One region of the Salinicoccus sp. RF5 genome, then DNA from elsewhere that is predicted to be linked to it. Evidence: predicted binding sites of a transcription regulator. Region 1 holds the regulator's gene; the other holds the start of a gene.
What was found. The regulator LexA, encoded in region 1, represses DNA repair genes until DNA is damaged. The targets are predictions, from matches to a motif close to CGAACATATGTTCG.

Region 1 (8,416 bases):
GTCGAAGGCGTCCCCTTCATATGCTGAGATATCCTCGATGGTGTAGGGGTAATGCCGGCGTTCACCGTCTTCCTGTATGGTGAATCCTTCCTTTCGTGACCTGCCGAAGAGTGTAATATCATGTGGCAACATCATCATTTCACGTGCGATGACGCTGCCGACGGCACCGATGCCGATGACTGCAACTTTCATTTATTTCCCTCCTGGTTGGATGTAGCACTAATAAAATATATGGTAAACTGATTATAATATATTACTTTCGAATGGAAAGGGGCAGCATCATGAAAGCTACAAGTGATTGGAAACGGATGAAAATGGAGGGAGAGCGGATCACGATGGTCACAGCCTACGACTATCCGAGTGCGAAGCAGAGTGAAGCGGCCGGACTGGACACCCTGCTCGTCGGCGACTCGCTCGGGATGACAGTCCTCGGCTACGACAGTACGGTGCAGGTGACGATGGATGATATGATCCATCATGCGAAGGCGGTCAGACGCGGAGCACCGGATACATACGTCGTTGTGGATATGCCATTCGGATCCTATCATGGAAATGATGACGACAGCGTCGGCAATGTACTGAAGCTCTATCAGCAGACAGGGGCAAACGCCATCAAACTGGAGGGCGTAGGATGCCTCGATATCATCCGCCGCTCCGTGGCTGCCGGTGTACCGATCGTCGGCCATCTTGGACTCACCCCGCAGTCTGTCGGTGTCACGGGCTTCAGGATGCAGGCCGGCACACATGATGCCGCGATGCAGCTGATCGAGGACGCCAAGGCAGTGGAAACGGCCGGTGCATGCATGGTGGTGCTTGAAGCCATCCCTTCCGACCTCGCCGGCAAAATCACGAGCACCCTCTCCATTCCGACCATCGGAATCGGTGCGGGTGTGGATGTGGACGGCCAGGTGCTCGTCTACCATGATGTGCTGCAGTACGGGACCGATCGGCTGCCGAAATTCGTCAAGCCGTACGCAGATTTCAATACGGCCGGCGTGGACGGGCTCAGGGCATACGCCGAAGCGGTCAAGGCTGCCCGGTTCCCGGATGAGGATACAACATACAAGAGAAAGGTTTTTGAGGAATGATGAAGACAGCGGATACAATAAAGGAAGTACGCAATATACTGGATGGGCATCGCGGGAAAAGCGTCGCACTGGTACCGACGATGGGCGCCCTCCACGAAGGGCATATGGCACTGGTGGAGGCAGCCAAAAAAAAGGGGGACATCGTGGCGGTGAGCATATTCGTCAACCCGCTCCAGTTCGGCCCGGATGAGGATCTGGACAGCTACCCGAGGAACCTTGAACGCGATCTTGAAATCTGCAGGGCGCATGGGGTGGATGTCGTTTTCCACCCCTCAGAGGCGGAGATGTATCCGAAGACGCCGGAGCTTGAACTCCACCTCCGCACGATGGCCTCAATCCTCGACGGCGTGAGGCGCCCGGGTCATTTCGAAGGTGTCGTGACAGTCGTGAACAAGCTGTTCAACATCATCCGGCCCGATTTTGCAGTGTTCGGTGAAAAGGACCGCCAGCAGCTGATGATCATCAGGAGAATGGTGGCGGATTTCAACCACGACATCGACATCGTGGGGGTGCCGACCGAAAGGGAAGCGGATGGGCTTGCCAAAAGCAGCAGGAACGTCAACCTGTCCGAGACGGAACGTGCCGAGGCGCCGGAGATCAATCGGGCACTTGAAATGGGTCGTGATATGATACAGGAGGGTGTCTCTGATGCCGGGGAAGTCAAGGAACGCATCGAAGCTCATGTAGAAGATCACACTTCCGGCATGATAGATGACCTTCAGATATTCACCCATCCCGATCTAAATCCTGTTCAAAACATTGACGGTGATGTTATAATATTCATTGCTGTTAAGTTCGAAAGAACACGGTTAATAGATAATATGATGGTGATAAAAAATGATCAGGACAATGATGAACGGTAAAATACACCGGGCGGTCGTCACAGAGGCCAACCTCAACTATGTAGGCAGCATTACAATCGATCCGGTACTGCTTGAAGCGGCGAACATCCTGCCGAATGAATTGGTGCAGATCGTCAACAACAATAACGGCGAACGCCTTGAAACATATGTCATCGAAGGGGAGCGCGGCTCTGGTGAAATATGCCTGAACGGTGCCGCCGCAAGAAAGGTGCAGGTTGGTGATGTCATCATCATCATCAGCTATGTCCAGGTCGATGAGCGTGAATTGGATGGTTATGAGCCAAAAGTGGTAATCGTCGATCAGGACAACAATATCGTCGACCCGGGGTATATTGAAAAAAGACAAACCGAATATACACATCAATGAGTAATTAGACATCCGTTTAATTACTCTTTTTAAACTTTAAAAAAGGAGGTGCAGCCATGCCAGGGAAACTCTTCTTCATCATCATCATCTATATCGTTTCCACGATCCTCGCCCCAGCAGTCCATTCCTACGATTTCAAGGATGGTCTGAACAGGGAATATGCTGTGGAATGGCTGGAGACGTATGTGTATCCGACCTATGATATGAGCACCATACACGAGATCAATAGTGCACAGACCCAAGAGATCGAAGTGGCCATGGAGGGTGAATATGATATCGATGGCCAGGAAGTGCTCGGAAGTGAATATGCAGGGGATTTCGTCGTCGAGGAAGACTACGGCAGGTTCAGGATGGTGCTCGTCAATGACGGATTGGTCACAGGGGCCTATACCAACAGTGATGATGTGTCGATCGACAACATTAACATCGAGGGTATGGACCGCGAAAGTGTCAGGGAGGCCTACGGTGAACCTGAAGAATCGATCAAAAAGGGATGGAAGCGGCTCAGGGTCGACAGCAACGAATATGCGGTATATGACCTGAAGGACAGGTACGTCTATTTTTTCTATGACCTCCATGAAGACGACAAGGTCAATGGAACACTTGTAGTGATGAAGGAGGAGGTCGAAGCAGGCAAGGAACTGTACAACCACCCGGAGGCCGTGGACAATTCAAGGATGAACCATCTGCTTGTGAATGCGACCCGGCACGAGTATGGAGTGCAGCCGCTCGAAGCCTATGAGGCAGCAGGCATGGCAGCACAGGGACACAGTGAGGACATGGCGGAAAACGACTACTTCAACCATGATTCGCCCGATGGGGAAACATTGAAGGACCGTGTCGATGCAGCCGGAGTGGATTACCGCATGGCTGGCGAGAACATCGCCATGGGCCATACATCACCGATCTTCTCGCACCATAGCCTGATGAATTCGATGGAGCACCGGGTGAACACGTTGAAGCCTGAATTCACGCATCTTGGGACAGGTACAGCATACAATGATGAAGATATTCCATATTACACAGAAAATTATATCCAGAAGTAGATGGAATATTTTTCTTATGGTATAATATTATACAAATAAAAGTGTTTGAAAACGTTTCCAAGGGGAAGTGGAAAGAAAGCGTTAAAATGCTTTTTTAAAGATTATATCTTTTCCTGAAGGCCCATCCTGATAGAAAAAGTAGAACGAGGGGATGCAGTTGATCAGTAAAACACATGAGAATGATACGAAAGATGCGAAAGATATTTTGGAGCAGGTAAGAATAATACTTGGCAGATAGCCGATCGAAAGAGATTGGAATGGACAGGGTGGCATGGGAAAAGCGATAATAGAAAGGGCGCCTACCAAAATGGTAGGCGCCCTTTATTGTCTGGAATCATCAGAAGGACCGGAAGAGTCCTACGACCTTGCCGAGTACGGTCACGCTGTCCAGTATGATCGGTTCCATGGCGGAGTTCTCAGGCTGGAGCCTGTAGTAGCCGTTCTCCTTATAGAAGCGCTTGACAGTCGCTTCATCCTCTTCAGTCATCGCAACGATGATGTCACCGTTATGCGCAATATTCTGCTTGCGTACGATGACACGGTCACCGTCGTGTATGCCGGCTTCGACCATGCTGTCGCCGACGACATTCAGCAGGAAGATTTCACTGTTATGGTTTGCCGTGAAGTGTTCCGGCAGCGGGAAGTATTCGTCGATGTTCTCGACTGCAGTGATCGGCAGACCGGCAGTGACCTTGCCGAGTACAGGAACATGTATGACGGGACCATACTGTTCGTTTTCCTCCGTAATGACTTCGATGGCCCGCGGCTTCGTCGGATCCCGCTTTATATATCCCTTCTCCTGCAGTTTGGCGAGGTGTCCATGGACGGTGGAGCTTGACTGCAGGCCGACCGCATTGCCTATTTCCCTGACACTTGGCGGATAGCCCTTCTCATGTACGGTAGTCTTTATAAACTGATATATCTGCTTCTGTCTATCTGTTAGCGGCTTCATATATATACCTCCGGCTCATTATTGATTCAATTTTACCATATATATGGTGGTGTTACAAACGTTTGTTCGTAATCTTGTTGACCCGGAACAGATGTTCTGTTACCATGTGGATACAAACACATGTTCTGGAGGGGGACGCTATGAAAGTGAAAGAATTCAAGCTGTTGAGTGCCATTTTTGCATTTGCCCTGGTTGCCGGTCTTATATTCATGTTCGATTCCCATAATACAGAGAACGCACATTCCGATATCGTATATATAGATGAGTATGAAGTAGTGACGGAGATGGATATCATGGAGCCTGATGATGAAACGCCTGTTCCGGACGAACAGTACGCCGAACGGACGCATATGGACCAGCTGATGGAAATGATCGGCTTTATAAAGTGATTATCAAGTATGGGAATGGTCTCATACTTTTTTTTGTGTTAAATTATATGTGAGTGGACAGGAGGTTTCGCAATGCTTGAAAAGGAAAAACTGCAACGTATCAATGCACTGGCCGCCAAAAAGAAGGCGGACAGCATCAATAAGGAAGAACTTGAAGAGTTGAAGGGGCTCAGGGAAGAGTATCTTGAGAATTTCCGATCCTCCTTCAGAAAACAGGTGGAGAACACCAAGGTGGTCGATCCAGAAGGCAATGATGTAACACCTGAAAAACTTAAACGCATTCAACAGGAAAAAAATATCAGAGAATAAAGGAGCATGACTATGACATTCGATAAAACCGATCAGCTTGCGATCAACACAATCAGAACACTTTCAATCGATGCGGTTGAAAAAGCGAATTCCGGGCACCCGGGACTCCCGATGGGGGCCGCACCGATGGCGTACACGCTTTGGAGCCGTCACTTGAACTTCAACCCGAATTCCATGGATTGGTTCAACCGGGACCGTTTCGTACTCAGTGCCGGCCATGGTTCAATGCTCGTCTACAGCCTGCTCCACCTGAGCGGTGCGCTGGAGATGGAGGAGCTGAAGAATTTCAGGCAGTATGAATCAAAAACACCCGGACATCCTGAATTCAAGCACACTGAGGGTGTCGAGATCACTACCGGCCCTCTTGGCCAAGGCTTCGCGATGAGCGTCGGCATGGCCATGGCTGAAAAGCATCTGGCCGCACGCTTCAACCGCAACAACTACAACGTTGTGGACCACTACACGTATGTCGTGGCAAGCGATGGCGACCTGATGGAAGGTATTTCCCATGAAGCGGCGTCCCTCGCCGGCCACCTTGCGCTCGACAAACTCATCGTCCTGTATGACTCCAATGACATTTCATTGGACGGGGACCTGGATAAGAGTTTCTCGGAAGATATCAAGAAGCGTTTTGAAGGTTACAACTGGCACTATATAAAAGTGGCGGACGGTAATGACGTGGAAGCGGTGGACAAGGCGATAGAGGAGGCGAAGTCTTCAGACAAGCCGACGATGATCGAAGTGAAGACGATCATCGGCTACGGTGCCCCGAACAAGCAGGGCAAAAGTGATTCCCATGGCGCGCCGCTCGGTGAAGAAGAGCGCAGGGCAGCCTTCGAATACTATGGCTTCGACCCGGATGAAACATTCAAAGTCGATCCATCCGTCTATGACCGTTTCAGCGAAACGATGAAGGAACGGAGCAATGGAAGGGAAGCGGAATGGCTCAAGATGCTTGAGGACTACAGGAATGAACATCCTGAACTCTACAGCGAACTTGATGATGCGATCAACCATCGTCTGCAGGAAGGCTACGACAAGGACCTCCCGATCTATGAAGCGGGTGATTCCAAGGCGACTAGGGCGACTTCAAGTGAAATGATCCAGGCGCTCTCGGCAACTGTACCGACGCTCTTCGGCGGCGCTGCCGACCTCGCCAGCAGCAACAAGACGAACGTCAAAAGCGAAGAAGACTTCGGTGCCGGAAACTATGATGGCCGAAACATCTGGTTCGGTGTCAGGGAATTCGGCATGGCTGCTGCATTGAACGGCATGGCGGCGCATGGCGGCATCTACCCTTACGGTGGCACATTCTTCGTATTCAGCGACTACATGAAGCCGGCCATCCGACTCAGTGCACTGATGAAGCTGCCGGTGACATATGTACTGACACATGACTCCATCGCCGTCGGGGAAGATGGTCCGACACATGAACCGGTAGAACAGCTCGCAGGCCTCAGGGCGATTCCGAACCTGAATACAATCCGTCCGGCAGATGGAAATGAAGTCCGTGCCGCATGGAAAGTGGCGATGGAAGCGGAAGATGCACCGACGGCCCTCGTCCTGACACGCCAGAACGTCGAAGCGATCGATGTCCCATACGAAACTGTGGAAGCCGGCGTCAGAAAAGGCGGCTATATCGCCGTCGACAAGGGCGATGATGCAATACTGTTCGCTTCCGGCAGCGAAGTGCCATTGGCGGTCAAGGCAGCGGAGCAACTGGATAAGCAGGGCGTCAGGGTAAAGGTCGCCTCCATCCCGAACATGCAGCAGTTCCTTAAACAGGATGCAGACTATATCGAAAGTGTACTCAATACACACATCGAGAACAGGACGGCGATCGAAATGGCCGCAAGCCTCGGCTGGCACCGTTTCATCGGCATGAACGGCAAACTGCATACGATCGACACCTACGGTGCAAGTGCTCCAGGGAATGTCGTCGTGGAGAAGTACGGCTTCACCGTTGAACGCATCCTGCAGACTGTAATGGATAAATAATCTGTTGAAAAACACCTGCTTTTGATGTAAACTTTATTATGGTCTACGAAGAAAGAGGTGAGCAGTTTGGCTACTTGGATATGGATACTGATTGTTATAGTTGCACTCATCGGTGGCGTTGCGCTTGGATTCTTCCTCGCAAGAAAGTACATGATGGACTATCTTGAGAAGAACCCGCCGATCAATGAAGACATGCTCAGAATGATGATGATGCAGATGGGACAGAAACCTTCCCAGAAGAAAATCAATCAGATGATGACGATGATGAATCGCAATACGGATTCAAAATCAGCTAAAGATCGTATGAAAGCTTCAAAAAAATAAAGATGAACCCTTCCGTCTGAGCGGAAGGGTTTATTTTTTTGTTTTAATCTACCTCTGCCACTTCAATTTTAAAATTTGACACTTTTTTGAATATTCATTGAACAGGCATAAGTATTCATATATACTTGAATTATTCAAGCAAAGGAGGAAAATGAATGAACAAACGGTATTTTATGTTACTTATGGTTTTCGTACTGACACTGGCCCTGGCTGCATGTACGGATGATTCCAATGTGGAGGAGGGCGCGGATGGAAGTGCAGAAGGAGAGAATACTTCCGAAGATTCTGAAGCATCGGGTGGCTCCGGTTCGGGTGACCTGACCATTGCGATGATGGATGATGCGGTTACACTTGATCCGCATGGGAGCAACGACTCCGCTTCTGCACAGGTAAGACGGAACATCTATGAAACGCTTGTCTTCCAGGAGACGGATATGGAACTCGCGCCAGGACTTGCTGAAGAATGGGAAGCGACTGAAGATGACGTATGGACTTTCACATTGAGGGAGGGGACGACTTTCCACGAAGGGTCTGAGTTCACTGCCGAAGATGTAAAGGCGACGATGGACCGTGTAAGGGACACTGCGGTTGCATCCCAGGTTGCATTCCTGTTCGAAATGATCTCCGAAGTGGAAGTTGTAGGGGATTATGAAGTGAATATGCATACTGAATATCCATTTGCACCGCTGCCAAGCCACCTCGCCCATAATACGGCAGGCATCATGAGCAAGGACATCATCGACCGCGACTACCAGGCGGCGCTTGATGAAGCGGGCGTGGACATGACTGCAGACGAGTACTATGAGCTCCGCGCGGAAGGCGGCTCAGAGTATGACGATGTTGCCGAACAGATTTCAGAGCATCTCGGCTCTGTCATCGGCTCGGAAGCGGATGGTACGAACCATCTGATGTTCGCATCCCGTTCCGCCGGTGAAGAGACTGTACTTGAGAAGTTCGACGACTTCCAGGGCGGTGACCGCGAATTCGAAACTGTGACATTCCGCGTCATTCCTGAAAATGGCGCCCGCATGGCTGAACTTGAAACTGGCGGCATCCAGGTTGCCGGTGATGTGGATTCTT
Region 2 (8,416 bases), 340 kb from region 1:
GGCCTACTACATGGAGAAGGGCCTCAACCAGAGATGGCTCGGACTGTTCTTCGCGGTGCTGATCACAATCACATTCGCATTCGTCTTCAACGGGCTGCAGGCGAACACCATCGCCCATGCCTATCAAGAGGCATTCAACCTCGACAGGTGGGTGGTCGGACTCGTCATCGCAATCTTCACGGCCATCGTCATCTTCGGCGGGGCCCGGACCATTGCGAAAGTTACAGGCTACATCGTCCCGGTCATGGCGGTCATCTATCTGCTGGTCGTCTTCGTGATCCTCATCATCAACTACGACCAGATCATTCCGATGCTGACGGCCATCGTCACAAACGCGTTCGGCATCCGGGAAGTCTTTGGTGGTGCACTCGGTGCAGCGATACTGAACGGCTTCCAGCGGGGGCTGTTCTCGAATGAAGCGGGTATGGGTTCTGCACCCAATGCCGCCGCATCCGCTGCGGTCAGCCACCCTGTCAAGCAGGGGCTGATCCAGGCGCTCGGCGTGTTCTTCGATACGATGATCGTCTGTACGGCAACGGCCATCCTGATCCTGATGTATACGGATCTGAGCTATGGAGCAGACGCACTCCAGGGCATCCAGGTGACACAGGCGGCGATGTCGGAGCAGATCGGCTCCTTCGGGGCGACCTTCATCGCGATCGTCATCCTGCTCTTCGCCTACAGTTCCATCCTCGGGAACTACTTCTACGGTCAGAGCAACCTGAACTACATCAAGGAGAACCGGGTGGTTCTGCTTATATTCAAGGTGCTTGTCGTCGTCATGGTCTTCATCGGTGCGGTGATGGACCTTGAGACGGCCTGGGCGACAGCGGACATGTTCATGGCACTCATGGCGGTGACCAACCTTGTCGCGGTATTCGGACTGAGCCATATCGTCTGGCAGGTTGCAGCCGACTATAAGGCGCAGCTGAAAACGGGTGTGAATCCCGTCTTCCAGACGAACAACATCAAAGCCGACCTTTCGGAAGTCGATGAATGGGGCGAGAACCGCTACGCCTATCGCAATGAAGAAAGGCCATAAAAGGCACATAATAAAAAGAGCAGACCATATGGTCTGCTCTTTTCTAGTTGAAGAGTGATCTGAAGAAGGAGACGATGCTTGAGAAGAAATCGGATGCCGCCTTCTTGAATGATTCCCAGGCGCTCGATTCCTGTATATCCTGTCCAATCTCCTCAGCCTGATCGGCTGCATTCTGGAATGCTTCACTCGAAGTGATCTGATCGAGGAGGTTCTGGGCGCTGTCCTTCAGCCGTTCGGCCTCCTCGCTCTGGAAGATGCCGGAGTCCTGTATCTGGATGATGATGACGACGATCCTGTCGATCTGATCCTGTGACAGCAGGCCGTCGAGGCCGTTGGCCGCCATCTGCTCATCGACGATATCCCTGATCTCCTGCTCCGTCAGGTCGCCGCCCTGGTTGATGACTTCAATTTTGATGTCGGTGATCATCTTGTTCAGCTGCTCCTGGGAGAACCCTTCGACATTGCTGTTCTCCTCGGAGATGCCGGAGATCGTCTCAAGTTCCTCTTGGGAGTTCTGTGTACGTTCGGTATCTATAGCCTCCCCCTGTGATTCGTACGCTTTGTAGATGCCGGAGAGGGCACTTTCACCGGTGACATCCTCGGCTGCCCCGATGACCACTTCCGCATCGGTGATGCCGGAAGTCAGCAGTGCATTCTTGTATGTCTCCTCTGTAATTTCTGTGATGTCCCCCATGCTCTCATCCACGGTGATGTCAAGGCCATGGCCTTCAGATTCCTGTATGATGCGGATGCTCGATTTGAGCACGTCATTGCTGTAGTCCTTGCCGATGTACTGCTGTACATCCTCGCTGTAGACATATTCGATTTTGTCGTTCTCCTCGGTGCCGAGTATTTCACGTGTCGCATCAAGCAGCTGCTGGTCGCTCTCAAGCGCTGCGCCATAAACTGTGACCGCTTCCTCCCATTCCGAAGCCGCCTGGGCCGGAACGGGCAACAGCAGCACGAGCATCATTGCCAAAAGTAATATTTTTTTAGTCATTTCCATCCCTCATTCCTTATATATATTTTACTATATAAGCATACGGCACCACAATTTTTTATCCTCCATGGAATGATGGGGAGATATTATTTCTTTATTAATTTCTAAAAACCGGTTAAAATGATTTGATAGATTGATGACAGGAGCATGATTATGGACAATGAATACAGACGTTCCGACAGGCCGCAGCCCGAAGGGCGGAAGCGGCGCATCCGGAAGCGGGCGCTCATTCCGCTCATACTGCTCGCGGTGCTCGTCGGCACAATCCTATATGTGTATTTCTCATACCAGTCCGGTCTCGATATCGCACGCGAAAACGGGGTTGAACAGGAGGAGATGGAATTCAACGGGGCGGATGACAACGACGGCAAGAAGAACATCCTGCTGCTCGGCGCCGACCGCGAGGTGGATGGTGCCCAGCGGACGGACGTCATCATGCTGGCACAGTATGACTACATGAACAAGGAAATGAAGATGGTCTCCCTCATGCGGGATATATACGTGGAGATTCCCGGCTTCCAGAGCTACAAGATCAATTCCGTCTACTCCCTCGGGGGTGTCGAACTGCTCAGGCAGACCATCCAGCAGAACTTCGGCGTCGAAGTCGAGGAATATGCAGTCATCGACTACCAGGCCTTCGAATCGGTCGTTGATGTGATCAATAAGGACGGCATCATGATCGATGTGGAAAAGGACATGTCGGAGAAGATAGATACGGAACTGAAGCAGGGGGAACAGCGGCTTGGAGGGGAAGACCTGCTTGCCTATGCCCGGTTCCGTCAGGATGCAGAGGGTGACTTCGGCCGTGTGAGACGCCAGCAGCAGGTGATCAATGCAGTCAAGGATGAGGCGCTGACTTTGGGAAGCATACTCAAGCTTCCGAAAATTGCGGGCACCGGAATGGGTCACGTCAATACGAGCATGAGCGACGGGGAACTGTACCGGATGATGGCCTCCTTCCTGATACGGGGCGATAAGGACATTCCGACACTCACCGTGCCGGTGGAAGATACGTACCAGTTCATGGACACGCCGCACGCCGGAAATGTCATCGACCTTGACTTCGAAGCGAACAGCCAAGCGATCCATGACTTCTTTGAAGCGGATTTGGAGGATCCGGATGCCGGAGAGCCGACCCGCGAGGAACCGGCAGCGAATGAATAGAAAATAAAAAGGATGGCGGTTACGCCATCCTTTTTTCGTGCTAATATTTCGGTTTCCTGTCGAGGTCATCTTGGGTCTTCGGCCATGTACGCTTGCCGTCATTCAGTTCGAACTCCATATTCACATCCGTCACGTGCTGCTGCTTAAGGATCAGTTTTTCTATCTCATCCCTGATCCTGTTGACTTCCCTGGAAGTGAGGTCCGGATCGATTTCGGCGATGACTTCCGCGTGGAGGTTGTCGCCTTCCTTCATGACGAAGAGCTTTCTGATGTCCTTTATCTCATCGTGGCGCAGAACGATCTGTGAGATCCGTTCCTCCATGCGCGGGTCATGTTCTCCAAGTGCCCCGGCTGCATTCTCCATGAAGATCTTATAGACGATATAGAACATAGCCAGGCCGATGACGACCGAAGCGATCCCTTCACTCTGCGAGAATCCTGTGAAGCGGGCGACGAGGATTGCGATGATTGCAAATATCGCACCCCCTGTTGCAACAGCATCTTCGAGGGAGACAAGCTTTGTTGCCGGCTTGGCCCGGTCCATATTGGCGAAGCTTGTAGTCAGCGGCTTCAGGCCATCATAGGGCATGTCCGCCTGCTGGAGGAGCTCCTTTCCGGCCTTATAGAGTACGAATGCCTCGAGTATCGCTGCGATGGCGAGGACGCCGATATTGATCAGCAGCATGGTCGTATCGGTCTCTACAGGCAGGGGTTCCAGAATGTGGTGGAGACCCTCCCTTACCGTCTCGTAGGCGAGGATGCCGACGATGATGACTGCAAAGAGCAGGACGAGATTCACCAGACGGCCGAAGCCGAAGGGGAAACGCTCAGTGGGTGCCTTTTTCGACAGCCCTGAACCTATGAAGACGAAAAGCTGGTTGAGCGCATCGCCGATCGAGTGCATCATTTCGGCGAACATCGCGACGTTGGCCGTCAGGATGAAAGCTACACCTTTGAGCCCTGCGATGAAGAAGTTGACGATGGAAGCGGTGAGGGAGGCCATACTCCCTTTTTTAAGTAATGCGATGATATCCTTCAATGAGTGTTCCTCCTTTTGTCTTTAAAGTTTTATAATGTCCCATACCCAATTGATATGCATTTACTTATGAATGCAGAAGATTCGTGTCTATCCGGATGGATTCTGTGATATGATGAATATACGAAGGTGCGAACATATGTTCTGTATGGAGGGGATGACATGTACAATTATCATATCTGTCCAAAGCGCCATGTATTCTGCGTCGATCAGAAAAGTTTCTTTGCGAGTGTCTCATGCCTGTTGAAGGGGCTCGACCCCATGACGGCCAAACTTGCTGTGGTGGCGGATACGAAAAGCCTCGGCTCCGTAGTGCTTGCGGCTACACCGGAACTGAAGAAGCTCGGAATAAAGACGGGGTCCAGGCTGTTTGAAATACCGGCCCGCCGCGACATATACATCATCAATCCGTCGATGAAGACATATCTGGACTATTCGGCAAGGATTACGGAAATCGCCCTGAAATATGTGGCGCCGGAAGATTTCCATCAATACTCCGTTGATGAGTTTTTCATGGATGTGACGGAAAGCTACCGCATATTCGAGGATTCACCCTATGCTCTGGCCAAGCGGCTCAAGAAGGAAGTATATGAAGAGACGGGGATCGACTGTGCAATCGGCGTCGGGGATAACATGCTGCTCAGCAAACTTTCCCTGGATATCGAGGCGAAGCGGATGCCGGACGGCATTGCAGAGTGGCGCTATCATGATGTGCCCCGCAAGCTCTGGCCCATCAAGCCGCTCAGGAATTTCTGGGGGATCAACAGAAGGAGTGAGGTCAAGCTTAATGAACGGGGGATATTCTCCATCGGGGATCTTGCACGCTATCCGGTGGTCCATCTGAAGCGGGACTTCGGGGTCATCGGTGTGGACTGGCACCTCCATGCCAACGGAATCGACTTCAGCCTCATCCGCGAAAAGCACGCCATCCATTCCCCATCGATCGCAAAGAGCCAGATACTGATGCGGGACTACCGCTTCGATGAAATATATGTGGTGCTGCTGGAACACGTGGACGAAGTCACCCACCGTCTGAGGCTGGCGGGGAGACTGGCACGGACGATCCAGTTTGCCGTGGGGACTGCAGAAGGCAGGATATACCGCAAGCAGTTCACAGTCCGGGAAGGGACGGATGACGGGGATGTCATCATGCGGGGGATATGGAAGGCGCTTCAGGCACTTGCCGATCCCCATGCCCGGTACCGCACCTTGAGCGTCACGCTGACGAACTTCATTCCAGGATATGCGCGGCAGATTTCACTGTTTGATGACGTGGAGGCTGTCGAAAGGCGGGAAAGGCTGTTGAGGACCGTGGATAACCTCAAGGTGAAGTACGGGCAACTGAGTGTCATGCGTGCCCTCAGCTGTACGGAAGCCTCGACTCTGAAACTGAGGGATGGGTTGATTGCAGGGCATAAAAGATAGCAGGCAGTTTCGCATAGATCGAGGCAGACAGGGTATAATGGACATTGGAAGCAGGGATGGATGGCGCATCATAATAGATGGAACGGTGCCAGTCCGTCCTCCAAGTGATATAATACATAGGACTATGCTTAAATCATTCACTAATTATGGAGATGCCACAGCAAATCTGATAATATAAGCAAAGTATTAAAAATAGTTGACAGGAGTGCCAATATGCAATTTACAGAGTTGACCACTGAGGAATTCGATCATTTCACCCGGACCCACTTCAGTCATTTTACACAGACGGAGGACAACTACCGCCTGAAGGTGGAGCAGGGTGTTGAAACCTACCTTGTCGGTGTGAAGGACGGCGGAGCGGTCAGGGCTGCCTGCCTCATTACGCTGACCCCGGTGATGAAAGTATTCAAATATGCCTACAGCAACCGCGGGCCGGTGATGGATTATGCAGACAAGCAGGTGTTCGATACGTTCTTTGAGGGGCTCCAAAGGTTTTTGAAACCCAAGAAGGTCATGTATGCAAGGATCGACCCATATGAAGTGCTCAGGGAACGGGATCATGATGGCAAGATCCTCAAGGACCGGGGCAATCAGCACATCTTCGATCAATTCGAGGCACAGGGATTCAAACATGATGGATTTACGGTAGGGTTCGACCCGGTCATCCAGATCAGATGGCATTCGGTACTCGATCTCTCCGGGAAAGATCCGAAGACGCTGCTGAATGATATGGACAGCCTCCGGAAGCGGAACATCAAGAAGGCCCAGAAGCATGGCCTGCATATACGCTACCTGGAGCTCGATGAGATTGACGTGTTCAGGAAGTTCATGAAGGATACATCCGAAATGAAATCATTCGTCGACCGCGATGATGCCTACTACATCAGCAGGAAGAAGCATTTCGGCGACAACGTCATCATCCCGCTCGTATACGTCAATCTCGACGAATATACGGAATCGATTGCCAAGGACCGGGACGGTCTCGTCAAAAATATCGAAAAGGCCGAGAAGGATCTGGAGAAGGACCCATCCAACAGCAAGGCCGAGAAGAAGATCAGGAATTTCGGCGACCAGCTGAAGAACATAGAGGATAAGCTTGCCGAAGGGAAAGAGCTCCGTGAGACCCATGGTGAGGAGCTGCCGATTGCAAGTGCATACTATTTCATCACACCGCATGAAGTGGTCTATCTTGCCGGGGGCAGCGACAATGCCTTCAGGCATTTTGCAGGAAGCTATCTGATACAATGGCATATGATCAACTATGCACTCGAACATGGCATCGATCTATACAATTTCTATGGCATCAGCGGAGACTTCTCCGAAGAAGCGGAGGACTACGGTGTCATACAGTTCAAGAAAGGTTTCAATGCTGCCGTGTATGAGTATGTCGGAGATTTCATCAAGCCGATCAATGCGCCGGCCTATAAGGCCTATCAGGCGCTCACGAAAATACGGAAGCAGATTGGGAGGTAGGAATACTGATGAAATTTGTTGAATTGACTGAAAAGGAATATGCGAATTATATAGAAAAAGGTGAGGAATCCGCCTTCTTTCAAATGATAGAGAATAAGAAGAACAGGGAGATGGACAAGCAGAAGGTCCGCCTGCTCGGGGTCAAGGACGAGGAGGGTGCCGTCATAGCCGCCTGCCTCTTCACCCTGAAGAAGACCGTCATGGGCAAGTACTTCTACTATTCCAACCGCGGTCCTGTCCTGGACTATCATAATCATGAACTCGTCCGGTTCTTCCTGCAGGCCCTTACGAAATATTTGAAGAAGAACAACGGCCTGTATGTCAAACTGGATCCGAACTGGATCTACAGGAAATATGACAAGGATGTAAATCCGAAAGAGGACTATCCAGCACAAGATGCACTGATCCAGATAATGGAGGAAGAGGGCTATGTCCATCAGGGATTCACACGCGGCTACTCGAAAACATCACAGGCGCGATGGATGAGTGTCCTCGACCTGTCCGGCCATGATGAGAAGTCACTCCTGAAATCCTTCGATTCCCAAAGGAAGCGGAACATCAAGAAAGCCCAGAAGTATGGGGTGAAGGTACGTTTCCTCGAGGTGGATGAAATTGACATCTTCATGGATCTCTATCTTGATACGAGTGAAAGGCAGGGATTCTTCACCCATCCGAATCCGCGTGAATACTATTCCAACTTCAAGAAGGCATATGGGGATAAGGTACTGATCCCACTTGCCTATATAGAGCTTGATGAATACGTCAACAATCTATCAGAGCAGATTGAAGAGAATGAAAGCAAGCGGAATCAGCTGATGGAGAAGGAGAACAAGAACGACAAGACGCTCAATAAGATCGCCGAACTCGACAAGCAGCTCGACAAGATGACGGAAGACAGGATGCAGGCGAGTGAAATACAGAAAAAAGAAGGCAACATCCTCAACCTTGCTTCGGGCATCTATTTCGAGACACCATATGAAATGGTCTACAACTCCGGTGCGAGCTCCAGTGAATACGCCCATTTCGTCGGACCGTACATGATGCATTTCGAGATGATGAAGTACTGCATGGACAAGGGCATCAGCCGCTATAATTTCTATGGCGTCAGCGGAGACTTCTCCGAAGATGGGGAAGACTATGGCGTATACCGCTTCAAGCGCGGATTCAATGCAGAAATTGAAGAATTGGTTGGAGACTTTGTAAAAGTGATCAGCAAAGTGCCGTATAACCTGTACAAAGTGAAACGGAAAATTGAACAGAAAGCCGCCGCAAAATC

Region 2: the regulator LexA is predicted to act here: its motif matches at 4,375-4,388, upstream of LLU09_RS01310 (Y-family DNA polymerase).

Annotation. Positions count from the first base shown of each region.
Region 1 is NZ_JAJGRC010000001.1:568,978-577,393, reverse strand. It holds gene LLU09_RS03165 (ketopantoate reductase C-terminal domain-containing protein) at 1-192, opposite strand, end outside; gene panB (3-methyl-2-oxobutanoate hydroxymethyltransferase) at 282-1,088, shown strand; gene panC (pantoate--beta-alanine ligase) at 1,088-1,951, shown strand; gene panD (aspartate 1-decarboxylase) at 1,926-2,318, shown strand; gene LLU09_RS03145 (CAP domain-containing protein) at 2,375-3,364, shown strand; gene lexA (transcriptional repressor LexA) at 3,702-4,316, opposite strand; gene LLU09_RS03135 (hypothetical protein) at 4,457-4,705, shown strand; gene LLU09_RS03130 (DUF896 domain-containing protein) at 4,778-5,014, shown strand; gene tkt (transketolase) at 5,027-7,012, shown strand; gene LLU09_RS03120 (YneF family protein) at 7,079-7,336, shown strand; gene LLU09_RS03115 (glutathione ABC transporter substrate-binding protein) at 7,519-8,416, shown strand, end outside.
Region 2 is NZ_JAJGRC010000001.1:231,151-239,566, forward strand. It holds gene LLU09_RS01290 (alanine/glycine:cation symporter family protein) at 1-1,042, shown strand, start outside; gene LLU09_RS01295 (DUF1002 domain-containing protein) at 1,086-2,042, opposite strand; gene LLU09_RS01300 (LCP family protein) at 2,196-3,206, shown strand; gene LLU09_RS01305 (cation diffusion facilitator family transporter) at 3,247-4,245, opposite strand; gene LLU09_RS01310 (Y-family DNA polymerase) at 4,405-5,667, shown strand; gene LLU09_RS01315 (aminoacyltransferase) at 5,881-7,140, shown strand; gene LLU09_RS01320 (aminoacyltransferase) at 7,149-8,416, shown strand, end outside.